4 regions of the Streptomyces sp. DG2A-72 genome follow, and region 1 is predicted to be linked to each of the others. Evidence: riboswitches for the same ligand, from Rfam matches in the RefSeq annotation. Region 1 holds a riboswitch; each other region holds the start of a gene.

What was found. A riboswitch is a leader RNA that binds a small molecule or an ion and turns the genes downstream of it on or off. The one in region 1 is predicted to bind cobalamin.
Region 2: it holds a riboswitch for cobalamin, as region 1 does, so the genes downstream of both, QQY66_RS10300 (cobalamin biosynthesis protein) here and QQY66_RS32505 (ribonucleoside-diphosphate reductase subunit alpha) in region 1, are expected to answer to the same signal.
Region 3: it holds a riboswitch for cobalamin, as region 1 does, so the genes downstream of both, QQY66_RS15325 (iron ABC transporter permease) here and QQY66_RS32505 (ribonucleoside-diphosphate reductase subunit alpha) in region 1, are expected to answer to the same signal.
Region 4: it holds a riboswitch for cobalamin, as region 1 does, so the genes downstream of both, metE (5-methyltetrahydropteroyltriglutamate--homocysteine S-methyltransferase) here and QQY66_RS32505 (ribonucleoside-diphosphate reductase subunit alpha) in region 1, are expected to answer to the same signal.

Annotation. Positions count from the first base shown of each region.
Region 1 covers NZ_JASTLC010000001.1:6,826,712-6,831,922, forward strand. Annotated here, with positions in the region: gene QQY66_RS32500 (ribonucleotide-diphosphate reductase subunit beta) at 1-279, opposite strand, end outside; gene QQY66_RS32505 (ribonucleoside-diphosphate reductase subunit alpha) at 279-2,627, opposite strand; cobalamin riboswitch at 2,726-2,899, opposite strand; gene QQY66_RS32510 (GNAT family N-acetyltransferase) at 2,942-3,442, opposite strand; gene mctP (monocarboxylate uptake permease MctP) at 3,517-5,148, opposite strand; gene QQY66_RS32520 (DUF3311 domain-containing protein) at 5,145-5,211, opposite strand, start outside.
Region 2 covers NZ_JASTLC010000001.1:2,146,201-2,151,411, reverse strand. Annotated here, with positions in the region: gene cobN (cobaltochelatase subunit CobN) at 1-422, opposite strand, end outside; gene QQY66_RS10305 (cobyric acid synthase) at 419-1,930, opposite strand; gene QQY66_RS10300 (cobalamin biosynthesis protein) at 1,927-2,868, opposite strand; cobalamin riboswitch at 2,970-3,102, opposite strand; gene QQY66_RS10295 (hypothetical protein) at 3,221-3,442, opposite strand; gene QQY66_RS10290 (inorganic phosphate transporter) at 3,480-4,724, opposite strand; gene QQY66_RS10285 (lysozyme) at 4,869-5,211, opposite strand, start outside.
Region 3 covers NZ_JASTLC010000001.1:3,197,308-3,202,518, forward strand. Annotated here, with positions in the region: gene QQY66_RS15285 (isoprenyl transferase) at 1-651, opposite strand, end outside; gene recO (DNA repair protein RecO) at 686-1,432, opposite strand; gene QQY66_RS50385 (hypothetical protein) at 1,429-1,560, opposite strand; gene QQY66_RS15300 (hypothetical protein) at 1,589-1,804, opposite strand; gene QQY66_RS15305 (hypothetical protein) at 1,801-2,007, opposite strand; gene QQY66_RS15310 (helix-turn-helix transcriptional regulator) at 2,124-2,957, shown strand; gene QQY66_RS15315 (DUF397 domain-containing protein) at 2,939-3,214, shown strand; partial or broken gene QQY66_RS15320 (DNA-binding protein) at 3,312-3,431, opposite strand; cobalamin riboswitch at 3,450-3,599, shown strand; gene QQY66_RS15325 (iron ABC transporter permease) at 3,699-4,739, shown strand; gene QQY66_RS15330 (ABC transporter ATP-binding protein) at 4,741-5,211, shown strand, end outside.
Region 4 covers NZ_JASTLC010000001.1:8,427,643-8,432,853, forward strand. Annotated here, with positions in the region: gene QQY66_RS40025 (GTP-binding protein) at 227-1,417, opposite strand; gene metE (5-methyltetrahydropteroyltriglutamate--homocysteine S-methyltransferase) at 1,540-3,858, opposite strand; cobalamin riboswitch at 4,009-4,233, opposite strand; partial or broken gene QQY66_RS40035 (SpoIIE family protein phosphatase) at 4,232-5,211, opposite strand, start outside.

The DNA of each region.
Region 1 (5,211 bases):
TGCCTCGGGGGAGTTGATGTGCTTGTAGAGCGTCAGCACCAGGTTGTTGGCGACGATCGAGTCACCCGTCGCGAAGAAGGCGACCAGGCGGCCGATGAGGTGCTGTTCGGCGGGCGTGAGCTTGGCGAGGTCGGTGACGTCCGAGTGGAGGTCGACCTCCTCCACGGTCCAGGTGTTCTTGATGGCGTCCCGGTAGCGCTCGTAGAAGTCGGGATAGCGCATGGGGCGCAGGGTCAGCTCGAAGCCCGGGTCGAGGAGATTCTGGTTACGGGTCGTCATTACTGGCAGGCCTCGCAGGACTCGGGGTTTTCCAGGGAGCAGGCGACGGCGTCTTCAGAGGGCACCTGCTGTACGGGGACCGTCGCTTGTGCCGCGCGGGCGATGCGGGTCGCCGGGCGGGAGCGCAGGTAGTACGTCGTCTTCAGCCCCGACTTCCAGGCGTACGCGTACATCGAGGAGAGCTTGCCGATGGTCGGCGTCTCCAGGAAGAGGTTCAGGGACTGGGACTGGTCCAGGAACGGGGTGCGGTCAGCCGCCATGTCGATCAGGCCGCGCTGCGGGATCTCCCACGCCGTGCGGTACAGCGCCCGTACGTCCGCCGGGATCCAGGCGAAGTCCTGCACCGAGCCGCCCGACTCACGCAGGGCCTCCCGCGTGCGGGCGTCCCAGACGCCGAGCGCCTTGAGTTCGTTCACCAGGTACGAGTTGACCTGGAGGAACTCGCCGGACAGGGTCTCGCGCTTGAAGAGGTTGGACACCTGCGGCTCGATGCACTCGTACACACCGGCGATGGACGCGATGGTCGCGGTGGGCGCGATCGCCAGCAGGAGGGAGTTGCGCATCCCGACCTCGGCGATGCGTTCCCGCAGGGCCGCCCAGCGCTCGGGCCAGGTGAGCTCGACGTCGTAGTGGTCGGGGTGCAGGACACCCTTGGCGGTACGGGTCTTCTGCCAGGCGGGGAGGGGCCCGTTGCGCTCGGCGAGGTCGGCGGAGGCCTCGTACGAAGCCAGCATGATGCGCTCGGCGATGCGGGTGGAGAGGGCCTTGGCCTCGGGTGAGTCGAAGGGCAGGCGCAGCTTGAAGAAGACGTCCTGCAGGCCCATCGCGCCGAGTCCGACGGGGCGCCACTTGGCGTTGGAGCGGCCCGCCTGCTCGGTCGGGTAGAAGTTGATGTCGACGACGCGGTCCAGGAAGGTGACGGCGGTGCGGACCGCCTCGTCCAGCCGCTCCCAGTCGATGTCCCCGTCGTTCACGAACGCGCCGAGGTTGACCGACCCCAGGTTGCACACCGCCGTCTCGCCGTCGTCCGTGACCTCCAGGATCTCCGTGCAGAGGTTGGAGGAGTGGACGACATGGCCCGGCTCGGCGGTCTGGTTGGCGGTGCGGTTGGCGGCGTCCTTGAAGGTCATCCAGCCGTTGCCGGTCTGCGCGAGGGTACGCATCATGCGGCCGTACAGGTCACGGGCGGGGATGGTCTTGCGCGCGAGCCCCGCGGCCTCCGCCTTCCGATAGGCGGCGTCGAACTCCTCGCCCCACAGGTCGACCAGTTCGGGCACATCGGCGGGGGAGAAGAGGGACCACACCCCGTCCGCGTTCACCCGGCGCATGAACTCGTCCGGGACCCAGTGCGCGAGGTTCAGATTGTGCGTACGGCGGGCGTCCTCACCGGTGTTGTCGCGCAGCTCCAGGAACTCCTCGATGTCGGAGTGCCAGGTCTCCAGGTACACCGCCGCCGCGCCCTTGCGCCGGCCGCCCTGGTTCACGGCGGCGACCGAGGCGTCCAGGGTCTTCAGGAACGGGACGATGCCGTTGGAGTGCCCGTTCGTGCCGCGGATCAGTGAACCGCGGGAGCGGATGCGGGAGTAGGCGATGCCGATGCCGCCCGCGTGCTTCGAGAGGCGGGCCACCTGGTGGTAGCGGTCGTAGATGGAGTCCAGCTCGTCCTTGGGGGAGTCGAGGAGGTAGCAGGACGACATCTGGGGGTGCCGGGTGCCGGAGTTGAAGAGGGTGGGGGAGGAGGGGAGGTAGTCGAGGCGGCTCATCAGCCCGTAGAGAGCGGCGACTTCGTCGACGGACCTCGCGGTGTCGTCCTCGGCGAGACCGGCGGCGACGCGCAGCATGAAGTGCTGGGGCGTCTCGATCACCTTGCGGGTGAGGGGATGCCGGAGGAGGTAGCGGCTGTGCAGGGTGCGCAGGCCGAAGTAGCCGAAGCGGTCGTTGGCCGCACGGTCGATCAGGTGGTCCAGGCGGTCCGTGTGCAGCCGTACGAACTCGGCGGTGCGGTCGGCGATGAGGCCCTCGCGGTGGCCGACGGCGACCGACTCGGAGAACGACGTGACGCCCTGCGAGGCTGCTTCGGCGGCGATGCTGATCGTCAGGAGACGGGCGGCCAACCGGGAGTACGCGGGGTCCTCCGAGATGAGGCCGGCCGCGGCCTCGGTGGCCAGCTCGCGCAACTCCGACTCGTCCGCCCGGGCCGACTTGCCGCGCAGCGCGGCGGCGGCGACCCGGCCGGGGTCGGCGTCGGGGAGGTCGGCGGTCAGCTCGGTCAGGGTCCGCAGCAGTGCGGTTCCTGGACCGTCGGTCTCCTGGATCGCTGAGGCCGGTTCGGCTGGCGCGATGGTCACGTGGGGCTCTCCCTCGCTCGGCACGGGGCCTTGCGGAGGGCAGGGGGCAGCACACGAGCGCACACGGCGTCGCGCCCACCGGCCCATTCCACGAGGCCCGGACATCGGGCGCACCGGCCGGGTGGCCGGGCGCGCTGTCGACAGGTCCTCGGACTGAATCCTGTGCACGCCGCTTCTGGGAACAGACACGCACAAGTACACCGTTGCGGGACAGTTCCGGATTCGCACCGGATTCCCCTGCGGCGACAGCGAGCATGAGCATACATCTTGTGCCGGGTTCCGGTGACACCCCTAGATGTTGTGTCGCGGTGACTTCAGAGCGTCAATTCATAAGTGAGGAGAGTGAACTCGGCGCCCGGGATCGGGTTCCAGTCGCGCTCGGGGGCACGGGTGAAGCCGAGGCGCTCGTAGATGCGGTGGGCGGCGTGCATGGTGCGCTGGGTCGACAGGACGACGGCGGTGCGCTCCGCGGTTCTCGCCCGGTCGACGCAGGCTCGTACGAGGGCTTCTCCGGCGCCTCTGCCGCGGGCCGCCCGGGCTACGGCGAGCATGCGGATCTCCGCCTCTCCCGGGCGGGCGAGGTCGGCCATGGGGCCGGGGGAGGGGACGAAGGTGACGCCGCCGAGGAGTTGGTCGCCCTGTGTGGCCACGAGGACGTCGGCCGCTGCCGCCCGCTTGGCCACGTCCTTCAGCTCACCGAGGTACCAGTCGCTCTCGCCGAACGTCAGGAGGTCGTCCTGGAGGTAGGCCTGGGCGGTGATCTCGCCGAGGGTGTCGTATTCGGTGGGTTCTACGGGCCGGATCACTATGTCCATGCAGGTGAGTGTGCCGGACAGGTACGACAACGGGCCGCCGGATTTCCCCGACGGCCCGTGCCCTGACGTACAGGTCAGTGAGCCGCGCCGGCAGTCGCCGGGGGCAGCTCCGTCTTGACTTCCGGGTCTCTCGCCGCCTCGCCCGTGTAGTCCTCCGGGCTTGTCTCGTCCACGCCCTCGGGGGCCTTCATCGCCTTCAGTACGAAGGTGAGGACGACCGTCACCACCAGGTTCAGGATGAACGCCGTCAGGCCGATGTAGCCGATCTCGCCGATGCCGGGGATCTCCTTGGAGGAGCCGCCGAAGTGCTTCTGGGTCGGGGAGGCGACGCCGTACGCGGCGACTGTGCCGTAGATCATGCCGACCGCCCAGCCGGCGAGCAGGGCCCAGCGGTGGAACCAGCGAGTGAAGAGGCCGCCGACGAGGGCCGGGAAGGTCTGGAGGATCCAGATGCCGCCGAGGAGCTGGAAGTTGATCGCGACCGTCTTGTCCATGGTCAGGACGAAGACCAGCGCGCCCACCTTCACGAGCAGGGACACCAGCTTGGAGACCTTGGTCTCCTGCGCCGGCGTGGCGTCCGGCTTGATGAAGTCCTTGTAGATGTTGCGGGTGAAGAGGTTGGCCGCCGCGATGGACATGATCGCCGCCGGCACCAGCGCGCCGATGCCGATCGCCGCGAAGGCCACGCCCGCGAACCAGTCGGGGAACATCGTCTCGAACAGCTGCGGGATCGCCAACTGGCCGTTGTCCACCTTGATTCCGGCGGCGATCGCCATGAAGCCCAGCAGACCGAGCAGGCCCAGCATCAGCGAGTACAGCGGCAGGATCGTGGAGTTGCGGCGGATGACGTCACGGCTGCGGCTGGAGAGCACGGCCGTCACCGAGTGCGGGTACATGAACAGCGCGAGCGCCGAGCCGAGGGCCAGGGTCGCGTATGTCCACTGGCCGGCGTCACCCGGGACCATCGCGCCGCGTGGCGCGCCCGTCGCCGGGTTGGTCTGGCTGAACGCGGCGCTCGCCTTGGCGAAGATGTCGTCGAACCCGCCCAGCTTGATCGGGATGTAGATGATCGCGACCGCGATGACGATGTAGATCAGCGTGTCCTTCACGAACGCGATCAGCGCCGGGGCCCGCAGACCCGAGGAGTACGTGTACGCGGCCAGCACGCCGAAGGCGATCAGCAGCGGCAGGTCCTTGATGAACCAGTTGGTGTCCTCGCCGCCGCCGACGCCCATCACGTCCAGCACGGCCTGGATGCCGACCAGTTGGAGCGCGATGTACGGCATCGTGGCGAGGATGCCGGTGACGGCGACCGCCAGCGACAGCCCCTTGGAGTCGAAGCGGCCCCGGACGAAGTCCGACGTGGTGACGTAGCCGTGCTTGTGCGAGACCGACCACAGCCGCGGCAGGAAGACGAACATCATCGGGTAGATGAGGATCGTGTAGGGCACCGCGAAGAAGCCGGCCGCGCCCGCCGCGTAGATCGCCGCCGGTACGGCGACGAAGGTGTACGCCGTGTACAGGTCGCCGCCGAGCAGGAACCAGGTGATCCAGGTGCCGAACGAGCGCCCGCCCAGGCCCCATTCGTCCAGGGTCTGCTCGTTCTCGGCCCTGCGCCAGCGCGAGGCCAAGAAGCCCATGACCGTGACGGCCACGAAGAAGAGGATGAAGACGGCGAGTGCGACGCCGTTCACGCCGTCCTTCACTTTCCGGCACCCCCCTTGCGTGCCTGCTGGTCACGCTGCCACAGCTTGTACGCGACCATCGTC
Region 2 (5,211 bases), 4.7 Mb from region 1:
CCGTACTCGGGCATCTTCTGCGGCTCGACGAACCCCTCACCCGTCAGCAGCACGGTGTCGGACAGGAACCGCGCCAGCTCGGTGAGGTTGGCGGGCCCGCCCTCGACGAGGTACCGCAGAGCCTCCGCCACCACACCCGCGGGCACGGAGGACTCGGCCATCAACTCCGCGTCGGGCACGGCCTCTCCACCGAGCAGCACGGTGGGAATGCCGGACGCCTTGAGCGCGGCGAGCCCGTCCTCCCAGGCCCGTTTGCCCCCCAGCAGCCGTACGACGGCGATGTCCGCGGCCCCGATGAGGCCGGGGAGTTCCTGGTCGACGTCCACACGGGTCGGGTTGCCGATCCGGTAGTCGGCACCGGAAGCGGCCCGGGCCGCCAACAGATCCGTGTCGGCGGTCGACAACAACAACACTGTGCTCATGCGGGCGCTCCCGGTGGAATGAAAGGCAGTCCTTGCGGCGCGCCGGACTCGATGAGCCCCCAGAGCGCGTCCGTGTCCGCGTGCTGTTCGATCAGATCGCCGAGCCGGTCGAGTTGCTCCTCGCGCAGCGCGGCGAACGACGTGTCGGGGGCCGGCACGAAGCGGCGGCCCGCGGCGCCGGCCACCTCACGCAGGAAGGCCCGCCGGAAACCGTCCGACTCCAGCGAGCCGTGCCAGTGCGTACCCCAGGTCTGGCCGACCCGGCAGCCGTCCAAGAAGGGTTCCCCGCCGTAGACTTCGGCGACCCCGTGATGGATCTCGTACCCCTCGACGCGCTCGCCGAGAGCCGCGCCGACAGGCCGGGTGAGGGTCTTCTCCCGGGCGAACCGCACCCGGACGGGCAGCACCCCGAGGCCCTCGACCTGCCCGCGCCGGCTCTCGACCTCGTCCTCGATGTGCTCGCCGAGGACTTGGAACCCACCGCAGATACCGAGGACGGGCCGCTGTTCGGCGGCCCTCCGGACGAGGGCATCCGCGAGGCCGCGCTCCCGCAGCCACTCCAGCGCGCGGACGGTTCCCCGAGTACCCGGGATCACCACCAGATCCGCGTCCGCCAGCTCCTCCGGACGGTCCACGAACCGCACCACGACGCCGGGTTCGGCGGCGAGGGCGTCGACGTCGGTGAAGTTGGACATGAGCGGGACGGCGCAGACGGCGACCCGCAGCACGTCCTCGCCGACGGGGGAGGAGACCTGCGATTCCCGGACCGTCCCCCGCAGGGACACCCGCAGCCCGTCCTCCTCGTCGATGCCGAGCCCGTGCCGGAAGGGCAGGACGCCGTACGTCCGCCGCCCCGTGAGGTCGTGCAGCATGTCGAGCCCGGGTTCGAGCAGCGAGACGTCGCCGCGGAACTTGTTGACGAGAAACCCGGCGACGAGTGCCTGGTCCTCGGGGGACAGCAGCGCCACCGTGCCGAAGAAGGAGGCGAAGACGCCGCCGCGGTCGATGTCGCCGACGACGAGCACCGGCAGCCCGGCATTGCGGGCGATGCCCATGTTGACGATGTCGGTCCGCCGCAGATTGATCTCGGCCGGAGAGCCGGCCCCCTCGCAGATCACCGCGTCATACGTGCCCCGCAACTCGGCAAGACAGTCGAGCACGGTCCCGAGCAGCCGCTCCTGCCGCCCCCCGTGATACCCCCGAGCACTCAGCTCCCCCACGGGCTTCCCCATGAGCACGACCTGACTGCTCTGCTCGCCACCCGGCTTGAGCAGCACGGGATTCATCAGCGCGGTCGGCTCGACGCGACAGGCCTGCGCCTGCATGGCCTGCGCCCGCCCGATCTCCGCGCCTTCCCGGGTCACGAACGAATTGAGGGACATGTTCTGCGCCTTGAACGGCGCGACCTTGACGCCCTGCCGCACCAGCCACCGGCAGATCCCGGCGGTGACGACGCTCTTGCCGGCGTCGGAGGTGGTGCCGGCGACGAGGAGACCACCGCCTGTCATGAGGTACGCCCCTTCACGATGCGGCGCGCGGCGACACAGACGCCGAGCGCGAGCCAGCCGACGCGCCTGGACAGTCGTACGGCCGCTTCGATGTCCTGCGTACCGACGGTCCGCCCGGCCCCGTTCAGCACGGGCCGGTGCTCGACCCGTCCGCCGTACGACAGCGTCCCGCCCAGCCGCACGCCCAGCGCCCCCGCGAACGAGGCCTCCACGGGCCCGGCGTTGGGGCTCGGGTGCTTGGCGGCATCGGCGCGCCAGGCTCGTACGGCCCCGCGGGGGTCACCGCCGGCGACGGCGGCGAGTACGGCGGTCAGCCGCGATCCCGGCCACCCCGCCACGTCGTCGAGCCGCGCCGAAGCCCAGCCGTACCGCCGGTACTTGGGCGATCTGTGCCCCACCATGGCGTCGAGCGTGTTCACGGCCCGGAACCCGACGAGCCCGGGAACGCCCCCCACAGCGCCCCACACCAGCGCCCCCACGACGGCATCGGAGGTGTTCTCGGCGACGGACTCCACAACGGCCCGAGCGATCCCGTCCGCATCGAGCGCCTGCGGATCCCGCCCGCACAGATGCGGCAGCCGTGCCCGCGCCCCCTCGACGTCCCCCGCATCCAGGGCACGCCCGATGCCCCGGGCCTCCCGGGCGAGCGAAGTCCCCCCGACGACCGCCCAGGTGGCCGTGCCGGTCAGGGCGACGGAGGCGGCGGGAGACGTACGTACGACACGGGCGGCGAGCGCCCCGACGGCCACGGCGCCACCGGCGCAGACGGCGGTGTGCAGCGCGCCCCACCCGCGATGGTCGCGCCACAACACCTTTTCCACGGCCCCGGCGGCCCGCCCGAACGCGGCGACCGGATGCCCCCGGCGCGGATCGCCGAGCAGCAGGTCGCCGAGGAGTCCGGCGGCGGCGCCGTACGCGAAGACGCGATCGGCACGCATGGAGCTCAGCCGACCGCGGGGTCAGACAGAGACCTGGTACTGCACCTCGAACGGCAGCCGAGCATCGCGATATGTCCTCACTCAGGGTGTCCACGCCCTGGTTCGACGAGACCGGCGGCGAGAGTTCCTGGCTCCCGGGGCTTTCTACCCCGGTGACAGTGGCGGGACCGCGCCGGACTCACACCGGCTTCCTCTTCTGCCGCCGTACATGGCCCCGGCAGTCCACCATGGGGTTGGAAGGGCCGTCAACTTGCCGTTGACCTGCGGCGGGAGAGTGTGCTGAGGCCCACACACGCGTGGGGCGCGGGACGGTGGTCCGTCCCGCACCCCGGGTGCTTTCACGCTCCGCGTGTCACGCGACGATCAGATAGATCCCGTAGCCCACCGCCGCCGCGCAGGCCGCGAAGCAGGTGTACGCGCCGGTGACCGCGAGCGCGGCGGAGTCGCCCTGGGACACGGCGCGTTCGCGGCGGGAGAGGCCTGCGACGCCGAGGGTGAACAGGGACACGAGGGCCACGGTGACCACGAGGCTGACGCCGAAGACGGAGCCGAGGGCCGCCCAGTCGATCTTCATGTTGCTGCTTTCGCTTTCTGGGGAAACCGGGTGGGGGTCAGACCTTGGCCTGCGAAGGCGCCGGTTCGGAGGCCGGGGCGGGGATCGTGGCCGTCAGCTCGTCGGTCGCGGTGCCCGCGGGCGGCGGGGTCACCGCGGCGATCGCCGTCGTCACGACGCCGGCCGGTTCCTCCGTCGTGTCGTTGACGTTCGTGTGGTCGACGACCTCGCGGCGGGAGCGCTGCCAGATCGCGGCGCTGGAGGCGATCAGGAAGACGGCGACCAGGGCGGTGCCCCAGCTGCCGAAGCCCGTCACGTACTCCGCGATCGCGCCGACCAGCGCCGCCGCCGGCAGCGTCAGGCCCCAGGCGACGAACATCCGGGTGGCCGTGGACCAGCGGACGACGCCACCCTTGCGGCCGAGGCCCGCGCCCATCACCGCGCCGGAGACGGAGTGCGTGGTGGAGAGGGAGAAGCCGAGGTGGGAGGAGGCCAGGATGACCGTGGCCGCGCTGGTCTGGGCGGCGAAGCCCTGCTGCGGCTGGAGGTCGGTCAGGCCCTTGCCCATGGTGCGGATGATGCGCCAGCCGCCGAGGTAGGTGCCGAGTGCGATGGCCACGCCCGCGGAGAGGATCACCCAGGTGGGAGGGTTCGAGCCGGGGGCGATCGCGCCGCCGGTGACCAGGGCGAGGGTGATGATGCCCATCGTCTTCTGCGCGTCATTGGTGCCGTGGGCCAGCGAGACCAGACCGGCGGAGGCGATCTGCCCGGCGCGGTAGCCCTTCGCGGCGGCCTTGCCGTCGGCGTCCTTGCCGAGGGAGCCCAGGGAATACGACAGGCGGGTGGCGAGCAGTGCGGCGATGCCCGCGACGAGCGGGGCGGCGATCGCCGGGATCAGCACCTTGGTGACGAGCACGTCGCCGTGGACCGCGCCGACGCCGGCCGAGGCGATGGTGGCGCCGATCAGACCGCCCATGAGCGCGTGCGAGGAACTGGACGGGAGACCGACCAGCCAGGTCAGCAGGTTCCAGAGAATCGCGCCGACCAGGGCGGCGAAGATGACCTCGGGACGTATGCCGGTCTCGTCGACGAGACCCTTGGAGATGGTGTTGGCGACCTCCACCGAGAGGAAGGCGCCGACGAGGTTGAGGACGGCGGACATCGCCACCGCGACCTTGGGTCTGAGCGCACCGGTCGAGATGGTCGTGGCCATCGCGTTGGCGGTGTCGTGGAAACCGTTCGTGAAATCAAACGCGAGAGCGGTGATCACCACAATCGCGAGGATCAGCGAGAAGCTTTCCATTTACCCAGGCAATCGTTCGAGGTCGTTGGCCGGTTGAACGTAGGTAACCTGAGTGAACGGAAGATGAACTGGGCAGGGCCGCACGGTGTCCTGGCGTGACGGTTGTCGCACCGTCGAACCCGCGCGGCCCAGACGGCCCAAGGGTTAGGAGCCTCGGGCAAACTTCTTCAGCTGGGACAGGGACCCATTGAAGAGATTCTGGTCACCCGGCAGGCTGCCGCTGTTGTCGTACTGCCAGAACGTCCAGGCCCCCCAGCCCGCCGGCAGCGTTCCCGCCGTCGAGGAGTTGTAGCGGGCGACCCACAGCGCATGGTCCGAGGCGAAGGCCCGGCTGCTGCCCGTGCACGCGTTCCACCAGTGAGCGGTCGTGTAGATCACGGGGCGGCGTCCGGTGAGCCGCTTGACCTCGTTGCTGAACGACTTGATCCAGACGACCATCCTGGAGTTGCTCATGTTGTAGCACTTGTGCCGCTTGTCGTACGGGTTG
Region 3 (5,211 bases), 3.6 Mb from region 1:
GCGCTGCTCGCCGCTGGGCCGCAGGAAGAGGTCCACGTCCGGCATGTCCGGGTAGTACATGTACTTCGCGAAGGTCTTCTCGTTGACCTTGGACGGGTCGAGCCGCCCGGCCTTCACATCCTCCGCCAGCGCCTGCGCGGCGTCGGCGATCTCGGCCCGCCCGCCGTAGTTCATGCAGAAGTACAGGGTCAGCTTGTCGTTGTCCTTGGTCTGCTCCTGGGCGATCTGGAGCTCCTTGGCGACCGACTTCCACAGCTTGGGCATCCGCCCCACCCAGCGCACCCGCACGCCCAGTTCGTCGAGCTGGTCGCGGGACTTGCGGATGAAGTCGCGGTTGAAGTTCATCAGGAAGCGCACCTCGTCGGGCGAGCGCTTCCAGTTCTCGGTGGAGAAGGCGTAGAGCGAGATCGCTCCGACGCCCATCTCGATCGAGCCCTGCAGCACGTCGAGCACACGCTCGGCACCGACCTTGTGGCCTTCCGTGCGCGGCAGCCCGCGCTCCTTGGCCCAGCGTCCGTTCCCGTCCATGACGATCGCCACATGGCGGGGGATCAGCTCGCCCGGGAGCTTCGGCGCGCGGGCACCGGACGGGTGCGGCTCCGGCGTCTTGTACTCGCGGCGTTGGCGCCCCAGGAACCCGCGTACGGCCATGTGTTTCTCGTCTCCTCGCTCCGTGCGTGTTTCGCTACTTCTCTACGTACCTGAGTGAGCGCAGTCCGCGCTCCAGGTGCCAGTGCAGGTAGGCGGAGACCAGCCCGCTGCCCTCCCGCACATACCGCGGCTCGCACGCGTCCGCGGTCTCCCAGTCTCCCGTAAGCAGCGCGCCGAGGAGTTCCAGGGTCTGCGGCGAGGGTACGACGCTCCCGCCCACCCGGCAGTCGCCGCAGACGGAGCCTCCGGAGGCCACGGAGAAGAACCGGTTCGGCCCGGGCAGCCCGCACTTCGCGCAGTCGCCGAAGCTGGGCGCGTACCCGTTGACGGCGAGCGAGCGGAGCAGGAAGGCGTCCAGGACGAGATGGGGGGCGTGCTCGCCCCGGGCGAGCGTGCGCAGGGCGCCGACGAGCAGCAGATACTGCTGGACCGCCGGCTCACCCTCGTGGTCGGTGAAGCGCTCGGCGGTCTCCAGCATGGCCGTCCCGGCGGTGTAGCGGGCGTAGTCGCTCACGATCCCGCCACCGTACGGAGCGATGGTCTCACTCTGCGTGCAAAGCGGCAGCCCGCGCCCGACCAGCTCGCTCCCCCGCGCGAAGAACTGCACATCCACATGGGAGAAGGGTTCGAGCCGCGCCCCGAACTTCGACTTCGTCCGCCGCACCCCCCGGGCCACGGCGCGTACCCGCCCGTGACCGCGGGTGAGCAGGGTGATGATGCGGTCGGCTTCCCCGAGCTTTTGCGTCCGCAAGACGATGCCGTCGTCCCGGAAGAGACTCATCGCGCACCCCCGCGGGTTTCCGGCCGGGGATCCGGGGAGTGCCCCCCGGGCGAGCACAGCATGATCCGGTCCGCCTCGCCCAGCTTCTGGGTGCGCAGGACGATGCCGTCGTCGCGGAACAGACTCATGAGGCCATTCTCGCAGTCACACCCGCTTTCAAGGGACCTCACCCCGACTGCGGGCATTGGCGTACGCCGTCGCCGCGCTGAGCCGCTCGGCCGGGGTGGCCCGGCGCACCGCGCCCGGCTCCGCGTCCCACTCCCTGCCGCCGCCGTACGGTCTCAGCTGGACATAGGGCCCCTCATGCCCCATGACGATGCCGAGCCTCCCGTTGCGGGTGTCCACGACATACGACCCGACCGGCGGCCTCACCGCAGAACCGCCGTGAGTCGCTGCGCGGCCTCGACGGAACAGCGGCCCAATTCGACGAGCGGACAGGGCGCCTCCCGCGCAAGACTTGCCGGGTCGATCCGCAGGGACGGCAGAATGATTCCTGCGTTTTTCAATGCTGCCCGCAATTCCTTCACTGCTTCCTCCGCCTCTTCGACGCAGAGCGCCGAGTGCTGTGCCTTCACGTGGTTCCCCTCCCTTTTCGGGTTTTACGCTTCGCATCTCAAGGGTGGCGCACCACATCTACACTCGGCAGGAGTCTCTGCTCTACAAGTTCGGGGCAGCACAAGGGGGTTGAACTGTGGCCAACGGTTCACGTCAGGCGGCATGGGAGTTCTTCGGCACGGAACTGAAGAGGCACCGGGAGGACAGGGGGCTCACTCAGGTCGAGTTGGGGGCGCGCGTCTTCGTCTCGGGCGCCTATATCGGCCAGTTCGAGCAGGCGATTCGAAAGCCGCAGTTGGATATCGCCCAGCGGATTGATGAGGTGCTGCAAACCGACGGTATTTTCGAGCGGTTGTGCCGGAAGCTGATTGACGACAAGCGGTACGCGGATTACTTCGCGAGGGCGGCGGAGCTGGAGCGTCTGGCGACGAAGATCTGCACGTTCGCGCCGACGCTCGTGCCGGGCCTCCTGCAGACCGCCGCGTACACGCGGGCAGTGACGCTGGCGAGCAACCCCTTCGCCACCGACTCTCACATTGAGGAGAAGATCGCGGCGCGCATCGAGCGGGCGCAGATCCTGGCCGCCGCTACAGGGCCCGTGTATTGGGCGATCCTGCACGAACACGTGCTGCGCATTCCGGTCGGCAGCGCAGGCGAGATGGCCCAGCAGTTGGACCACATCGCAGCGCTGGTACGGCAGCGGAAGGTCCTGGTCCAGGTGCTCCCGACCTCTGTTGGTGCGTACCCCCTCATGGGCCGGATGGTGCAGCTCATGGAGTTCGAGGACGCACCGCCAACCGCCTATACAGAGGCCGTGTATTCGGGGAACCTGCTGGACGATCCGGCCCTAGTGAAGCGCGTACAGGGGGCATACGATCTGCTCAGGGCCGCCGCGCTGCCGCCGGAGGCGTCCCTGGCCCTGATCGAATCGGTGGCGGAGGATCACAGACGATGCGCGAGTATGACCTGAGCAACGCACGCTGGCGCAAAAGCACATACAGCGACGACAACGGCGGCGAGTGCGTCGAGGTCGCGCACGATTTCCCCGGCGCCGCCCGCTGGCGCAAAAGCACGTACAGCGACGGCAACGGCGGCAGCTGCGTCGAGGTAGCCGACGGAGTCCCCGGTGTCGTCCCCGTCCGTGACAGCAAAGTCCCCGAGGGCGGCCCCGTCCTCCTGATCGGCTCGGCTGCCTGGACGGAGTTCATCCGCGCCGTGGCGAGGTGACCCCGGCGCCCCGCGTCAGCCGACCTTGCGCTCGGCCACCATGCGCTGAGCACCGTCGAGAAAGGCTTCGCGACCACCCGACAGCTCTTCTGCCCGCTCACGGTGCCGGAATCGCCTCGTCGGACCAGGCGCTCCAGTTCCCGGCGTTGTCTCCTGCGACCAAGAGAATCGCCGAACGCCACGGGTCGAACATGAACAGGACACGCACCTCGCTCCGGGGGCGCAGGGCGCCGAGGTCGAGCGATGACCGGTTTGCTACGCTCCCCCCGCGTCCCGTGGGGGAAGTCCGGTGAGAGTCCGGCGCTGACCCGCAACGGTAAGCGTGGCCGGCCCCGGTGGACGGTTCGCGCGAGCCCGATCACCCGCGGTTCGTGACCCTGTGACTGCTCGCCGTGGACTGCGGGAAGGGGATCGCGCGGTTCGGCCGTGCGGGCCGTCTCCTTGCTCTCGTTCATCAGGCGGCCCGAGGCGAAGGACGCCGATCGTGCGCCGAATACCCGTCGTGCCGCTGGCTCTTGGGCTGGGGCTGCTGCTCGCCCTGTCCTTGCTGTGCGGGGTGGGCCTCGGCGCCGCCGGGCTCGGCTGGGCCGACGTCTTCCGGTTCCTGTGGGCGGGGACCGGTGGCGGGACCGTCAACGCCGATGACGTCGCCGCGTACACCATCGTCTGGGAGATCCGGCTGCCCCGCGTCGTCCTCGCCGCCGTCGTCGGGGCCGGGCTCGCCGCCGTCGGGGTCGCCGTGCAGGCCATGGTGCGTAACGCCCTTGCGGATCCGTTCGTGCTGGGGATTTCGTCCGGTGCCGCTGTGGGGGCCAATGCCGTCATCCTGCTGGGTGCCTTCGCGGGGCTCGGGATGTGGGCTCTGTCCATATCCGCATTCGGGTCCGCGCTCGCCGCCATGGCGATCGTGTACGCCGTTGCCCGGTCCGGAACGCACGGGCTCACCCCGCTGCGGCTGATCCTGACCGGGACGGCTCTGGCGTACGGCTTCGAGGCCGTGACCACGGTGATGGTCTTCGGCGCCGCCCGCGGCGAGGCCGCCAGGTCCGCGATGATGTGGCTGCTCGGGAGTCTGGGCGGGGCGACCTGGGAGAAGGTGCCGATCGCCGCCGTGACCGTAGCGGCCGGGTGGGCATGGCTTGCCCGCCGCGCGGAGTCGCTGAACGCCCTGGCCATGGGCGACGAGACCGCCACGGCGCTCGGTGTACAACCGGCCCGGCTGCGGCGGGAGTTGTTCCTCGTCACCGCCGCCGTGACCGGGACCGTCGTCGCCGTCAGCGGGGCCATCGGGTTCGTCGGTCTGATGGTGCCGCACGTCGTACGGATGCTCGTCGGTGCCGATCACCGGCGCGTGCTGGTCGTGGCTCCCCTCGCCGGGGCCGTCCTGCTCGTTTGGGCGGATGTGCTGTCGCGGTTGTTGCTCGCCCCGGCCGAACTGCCGGTCGGGGTCATCACCGCCGTCGTCGGGGTGCCCGCCTTCCTGCTGCTGATGCGGCGTGGCGGCTACGCATTCGGAGGTCGTTGAGATGCGGCTCGACGTCGAGGACGTGTCCGTCGCCGCCGGTGCGGTCCGGCTGGTCGACGATCTGCGGCTCAGCGTGGACAGCGGGGCGTTCGTGGGGCTCGTCGGGCCCAACGGGAGTGGAAAGTCGACCCTGTTGCGGTGCGTGTACCGGGCCCTGCGGCCGAGCGGCGGTGCCGTGCGGCTCGACGGTGACGACGTGCACGCGATGAATCCGCGGGCCGTCGCGCGGGTGCTGGCCGCGCTGCCGCAGGAGTCGTCGTCCGAGTTCGACTTCACCGTCGCCGAGGTCGTCGGGATGGGACGGCTGCCGCATCACGGACGGACGGCCGCCGACGACCGGACCATCTGCGCCGAGGCCATGGATCTGACCGGGGTCACCCAGCTCGCCGGCCGCGGGTTCCTGTCCCTCTCCGGCGGTGAGAAGCAGCGCGTCCTCATCGCCCGGGCCCTCGCCCAGCAGCCCCGTGTCCTC
Region 4 (5,211 bases), 1.6 Mb from region 1:
GCTCGTACCGCGTGTTGAGACCGGTGCCGGTCTCGACGACCGTGCCCTCGGTCCGTCGTCGAAGCGGGCGAAGTCGTAGTCGATCGAGGCGACGAACTCCTCGGCCCGCGCGTCGCGCAGGGCGGGTTCCGGCTTGCGGTTCTCCGCCGCGCGGCCCGTAGAGCGGAATGAGCAGGGTCTCCCGGGCCGGGCGGTGCCGTGGCTGCGTCCACCGTCCGACCCGGAGTCAGTGGGCCCCGGCGACCAGTTCGGGGTGCTCTTCGTGCTCGCAGGCATCGTCGATGCCGTACGTCTCCCAGGCCGGGAAGGGGTCGGCAGCGGGTGGCGCTTCACCGGCCCGCATCAGACAGGCGGACAGCGCGGCGCGCAGCGGCTCGGCCTGCAACTCGGTGCCGATGAAGACCAGTTCCTGTGCGTACGGCGCCTCCTCGTCCCGCGCTGTGGACGGCTCGAAGCGGGCCACCGTACCGGCCTGCGACCACAGCCCCGTCACCTGCGGGCGGCTGGCCAGGGTGAAGAAGCCCTTGGAGCGCAGGACCTCCCCGAAGACTCCGCTGTCCAGCTGCTCGCTCACGAACGTCCACAACCGGTCGGGGTGGAAGGGCGGTTCGGCGCGGAAGACGGTGGAGGAGATGCCGTACTCCTCGGTCTCCGGGACATGGTCGCCGTTCAGCTCCCGGACCCAGCCCGGCGCCTGCTGTGCGCGCTCCAGGTCGAACAGACCGGTGCCCAGCACCTCGCGGACGTCGACCCGGCCGTGCTCGGCGCGGACGATCCGGGCGGCGGGGTTGAGGCGGGCGAGCGTCGCGCGCAGCCGGTCGGCGGTCGCGGTGTCGACGAGGTCGAGCTTGTTGACGACGATCACGTCCGCGAACTCGATCTGGTCCATCAGCAGATCGCTGACGGTGCGCTCGTCGTCCTCGTACTGGTCGAGCCCCCGCTCCACCAGCTCGTCGCCGCCCGCCAGTTCGGGCAGGAAGTTCGCGGCGTCCACGACCGTGACCATGGTGTCCAGTCGGGCCAGGTCGCCGAGGGTGGCGCCGTCGTCGCGGGCGAAGGCGAAGGTGGCCGCGACCGGCATCGGCTCCGAGATGCCGGACGACTCGATGAGGAGGTAGTCGAAGCGGCCCTCGCGGGCCAGCCGGTCGACCTCCTCCAGCAGATCGTCGCGCAGAGTGCAGCAGATGCACCCGTTGGTCATCTCGACCAGGCGTTCCTCGGTCCGCGACAGAGCGGCCTCGCCGCCGCGGACCAGCGCGGCGTCGATGTTGATCTCGCTCATGTCGTTGACGATGACCGCGACCCGCAGGCCCTCACGGTTGCCGAGGACATGGTTGAGCAGCGTGGTCTTGCCCGCTCCCAGGAACCCGGACAGCACGGTGACGGGCAGACGGTCGGACGGCGCAAGGGAAGGCATGGCGGATCTCCTGGGTGGGCGAGCACCGTCACGCTACATGAAAATGGATTCCATTACTACGGCCGGTTCGCCGGACCCGGCCGGGGCGCGCGGGGCGGCCCCGGCCGGTGGGAGGCAGGTGGTCAGGGCGTGGGCAGTTCGGCGCGGACCGTGCGGGCCGCGGTGACCAGGTTCTCCAGTGAGGAACGGGTCTCCGGCCAGGCTCGGGTCTTCAGGCCGCAGTCGGGATTGACCCACAGCCGGTCGGCGGGGATCGCCTTCAGGGCGGTGCGCAGGAGTTCGGCCGCTTCCTCGGCGCTCGGCACGCGCGGGGAGTGGATGTCGTACACGCCGGGTCCGGCCTCGCGCGGATAGCCGTGGCCGGCGAGTTCGCGGGCGACCTGCATATGGGAGCGGGCCGCCTCCAGGCTGATGACGTCCGCGTCGAGGTCGTCGATGGCCTGGACGATGTCGCCGAACTCGGCGTAGCACATGTGGGTGTGGATCTGCGTGTCCGGGCGCACGCCGCTCGTCGTCAGACGGAACGCCTCCGTGGCCCAGGCCAGGTAGGCGGGGTGGTCGGCGGCGCGCATCGGCAGCGTCTCGCGCAGGGCCGGTTCGTCGACCTGGATCACCGAAGTGCCCGCCGCCTCAAGGTCGTTCACCTCGTCGCGGAGAGCCAGGGCGACCTGCCGGGCTGTCTCGTCGATCGGCTGGTCGTCGCGGACGAAGGACCAGGCGAGCATGGTGACCGGACCGGTGAGCATGCCCTTGACGGGGCGCGAGGTGAGGGACTGGGCGTACGTCGTCCAGCGCACCGTCATCGGCTCGGGGCGGGAGATGTCGCCGGCCAGGATCGGCGGGCGGACGTAGCGGGTGCCGTAGGACTGGACCCAGCCGTGCTGGGTGGCGAGGCAGCCGGTGAGCTGTTCGGCGAAGTACTGGACCATGTCGCCCCGTTCGGGCTCGCCGTGCACCAGAACGTCAAGCCCGGTCTTCTCCTGGAAGGAGATCACCTCCTGGATCTCCGTCCTGATCCGCTCCTCGTAGTCGGCCGTGTCGATCCGGCCCGCCTTCAAGTGCGCGCGCGCCGCGCGCAGTTCGCCGGTCTGCGGGAACGAGCCGATGGTGGTGGTCGGCAGCGGCGGCAGGCCGAGGTGGGCCCGCTGGGCGGCGGCCCGCTCGGCGTACGGCTGGCAGCGGCGGGCGTCGGCCGCGGTGACGGCCGGGGCGCGGTTCCGTACGGCCGGGTCGCGGCTGATGGGGGAGTTGGTGCGGGAGGCCAGGTCGGCGCGGTTGGCGGCGAGTTCGGCGGTGATCGCGTCGGTGCCGTGGGCGAGGCCCTTGGCGAGGGTGACGATCTCGGCGGTCTTCTGCCGGGCGAAGGCGAGCCAGCGCAGGATCTGCGGCTCGATGTCCCGCTCGGCCGCCGTGTCGAGGGGGACGTGCAGCAGGGAGCAGGAGGCCGCGACGTCGACCCGGTCGGCCAGACCCAGCAGGGTGCCGAGCGTGGTGAGCGACGCCGACAGGTCGTTGGCCCAGATGTTGCGGCCGTTGACGACACCCGCGACCAGCCGCTTGCCGGGCAGCCCGCCGACCGCGGCGAGGGCGTCCAGGTTGGCGGCGGCGGCCTCGGTGAAGTCCAGCGCGAGTCCGTCGACCGGGGCCTTGGCCAGTACCGGCAGCGCATCGCCGAGCCGGTCGAAGTACGAGGCGACCAGCAGCCTCGGCCGGTCGGTGAGGGCGCCCAGCCCTCGGTACGCCCGCTCGGCGGCGTTCAGTTCGGCCGGGGTGCGATCCTGGACGAGGGCGGGCTCGTCCAGCTGCACCCACTCGGCGCCGGCGGCGCGCAGGTCGGCGAGGACCTCGGCGTACACCGGCAGCAGCCGGTCGAGGAGGGTGATCGGGTCGAAGCCGGCGGCCACGCCGGGGGCGGGCTTGGCGAGCAGGAGGTAGGTGACGGGGCCGACCAGGACCGGTCGCGCTGTCAGGCCCAGGGTGAGGGCTTCCTTCAACTCGGCGACCTGCTTGGCGGAGTCCGCCGTGAACACCATGTCCGGGCCCAACTCCGGCACCAGATAGTGGTAGTTGGTGTCGAACCACTTCGTCATCTCCAGCGGCGCCACGTCCTGGGTGCCGCGCGCCATGGCGAAGTAGCCGTCCAGGGCGTCCGCTTCGACGGCGGCCCGGTGCCGCTCGGGGATCGCGCCGACCATGACGGTGGTGTCGAGGACGTGGTCGTAGTACGAGAAGTCACCGGTCGGTACCTCGTGGATGCCGGCGCCGGACAGTTGCCGCCAGTTGCCGCGGCGCAGTTCGGCGGCGGTGGCGCGGAGGGCGTCGGCGGTGACGCGGCCCTTCCAGTAGCCCTCGATCGCCTTCTTCAGTTCCCGGTGCTGTCCCTGGCGGGGGTAGCCGTACACGGTGGCCCGTGCTGCCGCGGCTGCGGGCTTGCTTGTCACGGAGATCTCCTTCGCGAGATGAATCCCTGAGATCCCGGAGACGGGACGAGAACGCGAAGGGTGACCAACCGGACGGCAACGGCCACTGGCCGTCCGCTCGGTGGTACGCCGACCCGCCCTCGAGGTCACCGGGATGTCCGCGCACGAGTGGTTCGCACACGGGCAGTTGGCAGGTCTTCGGACTCACGGGCACGTCTCGTCGTCGTACGAGACATCTACTGGCCGTCGCTTCCCAGGCCCGATTCATGGACCCAGTGCGTATGACGGCGGTCGTTCCCGTTCACCGCTGCGGGGCAGTCCCGGATTTTCACCGGGTTCCCTCTTGCGACGCATCCCGCCTGGCAGGCGGGGCGAACCAGCTGCGTCGGCCAGCTTAACCCGCGGGAGGCAGCGGCTGCTCGAACCACACAACCTTGCCCGTGCTCACCCGAGTTGCCCCCCAGCGCTCTGCCAGCTGGTCGACCAGGAACAGCCCGCGCCCGCCCTCGTCGCTCAGCCGGGCGTGCCGCATCCTCGGCACCACGGGCGAGTCGTCGCCCACCTCGCAGCGCAGCACGTCCGTGCAGAGGAGCCGCAGGGTGATCGGCCGGGAGGCGAAGCGCACGGCGTTGGCCACCACCTCGCTGACCATCAGCTCGGTGGACTCCAGCAGGTCGTCGAGGCCCCAGCCGTGCAGCGTCCTGCGGGTCAGCCGACGGGCCTGCCGCGCGGTCTGCGGGCGCGGAGCCATGTACCAGTAGGCGACGGTCTCCGGCAGGATGCCCTCGAACCGGGCCGCGAGCAGCGCGATGTCGTCGTCCCGGTCACCGGCGTCCAGAGGGCCGAGCGCCTGGTCGCACAGGTCTTCCAGCGTCGGCGGCGCGGATCCCGGGCCGGTCGCGCGCAGCCGGGCGCACAGCCGCTCCACCCCGGTCAGCACGTCCGAGTCGCGGGACTCGACCAGGCCGTCGGTGTACAGCAGCAGCGTCGCCCCGGTCGGCGCGTGGGTCTCGACGGACTCGAATCCGCCGCTGCCGACACCGATCGGCGCTCCGGGCGGGACGTCCAGCACCTCCACGCTGCCGTCGGGACGCAGCAGCACCGGCGGCAGATGGCCGGCGCTGGACACGATCAGCCGGTGCAGTACGGGGTTGTACAAGGCGTACAGGCAGGTCGCGGTGTGTTCGCTGCCCAGCCGTCCCGCCTGCTCGTCGAGGTGGTGCAGCACCTCGTCCGGGGGCAGGTCGAGCCCGGCCAGGGCCTGGACGCTGGTCCGCAGCTGGCCCATGATCGCGGCCGAGGTCATGGAGTGGCCCATCACATCGCCGATCACCAGGGCCACGCGGTTGCCGGGCAGCGGGGATCGCGTCGTAC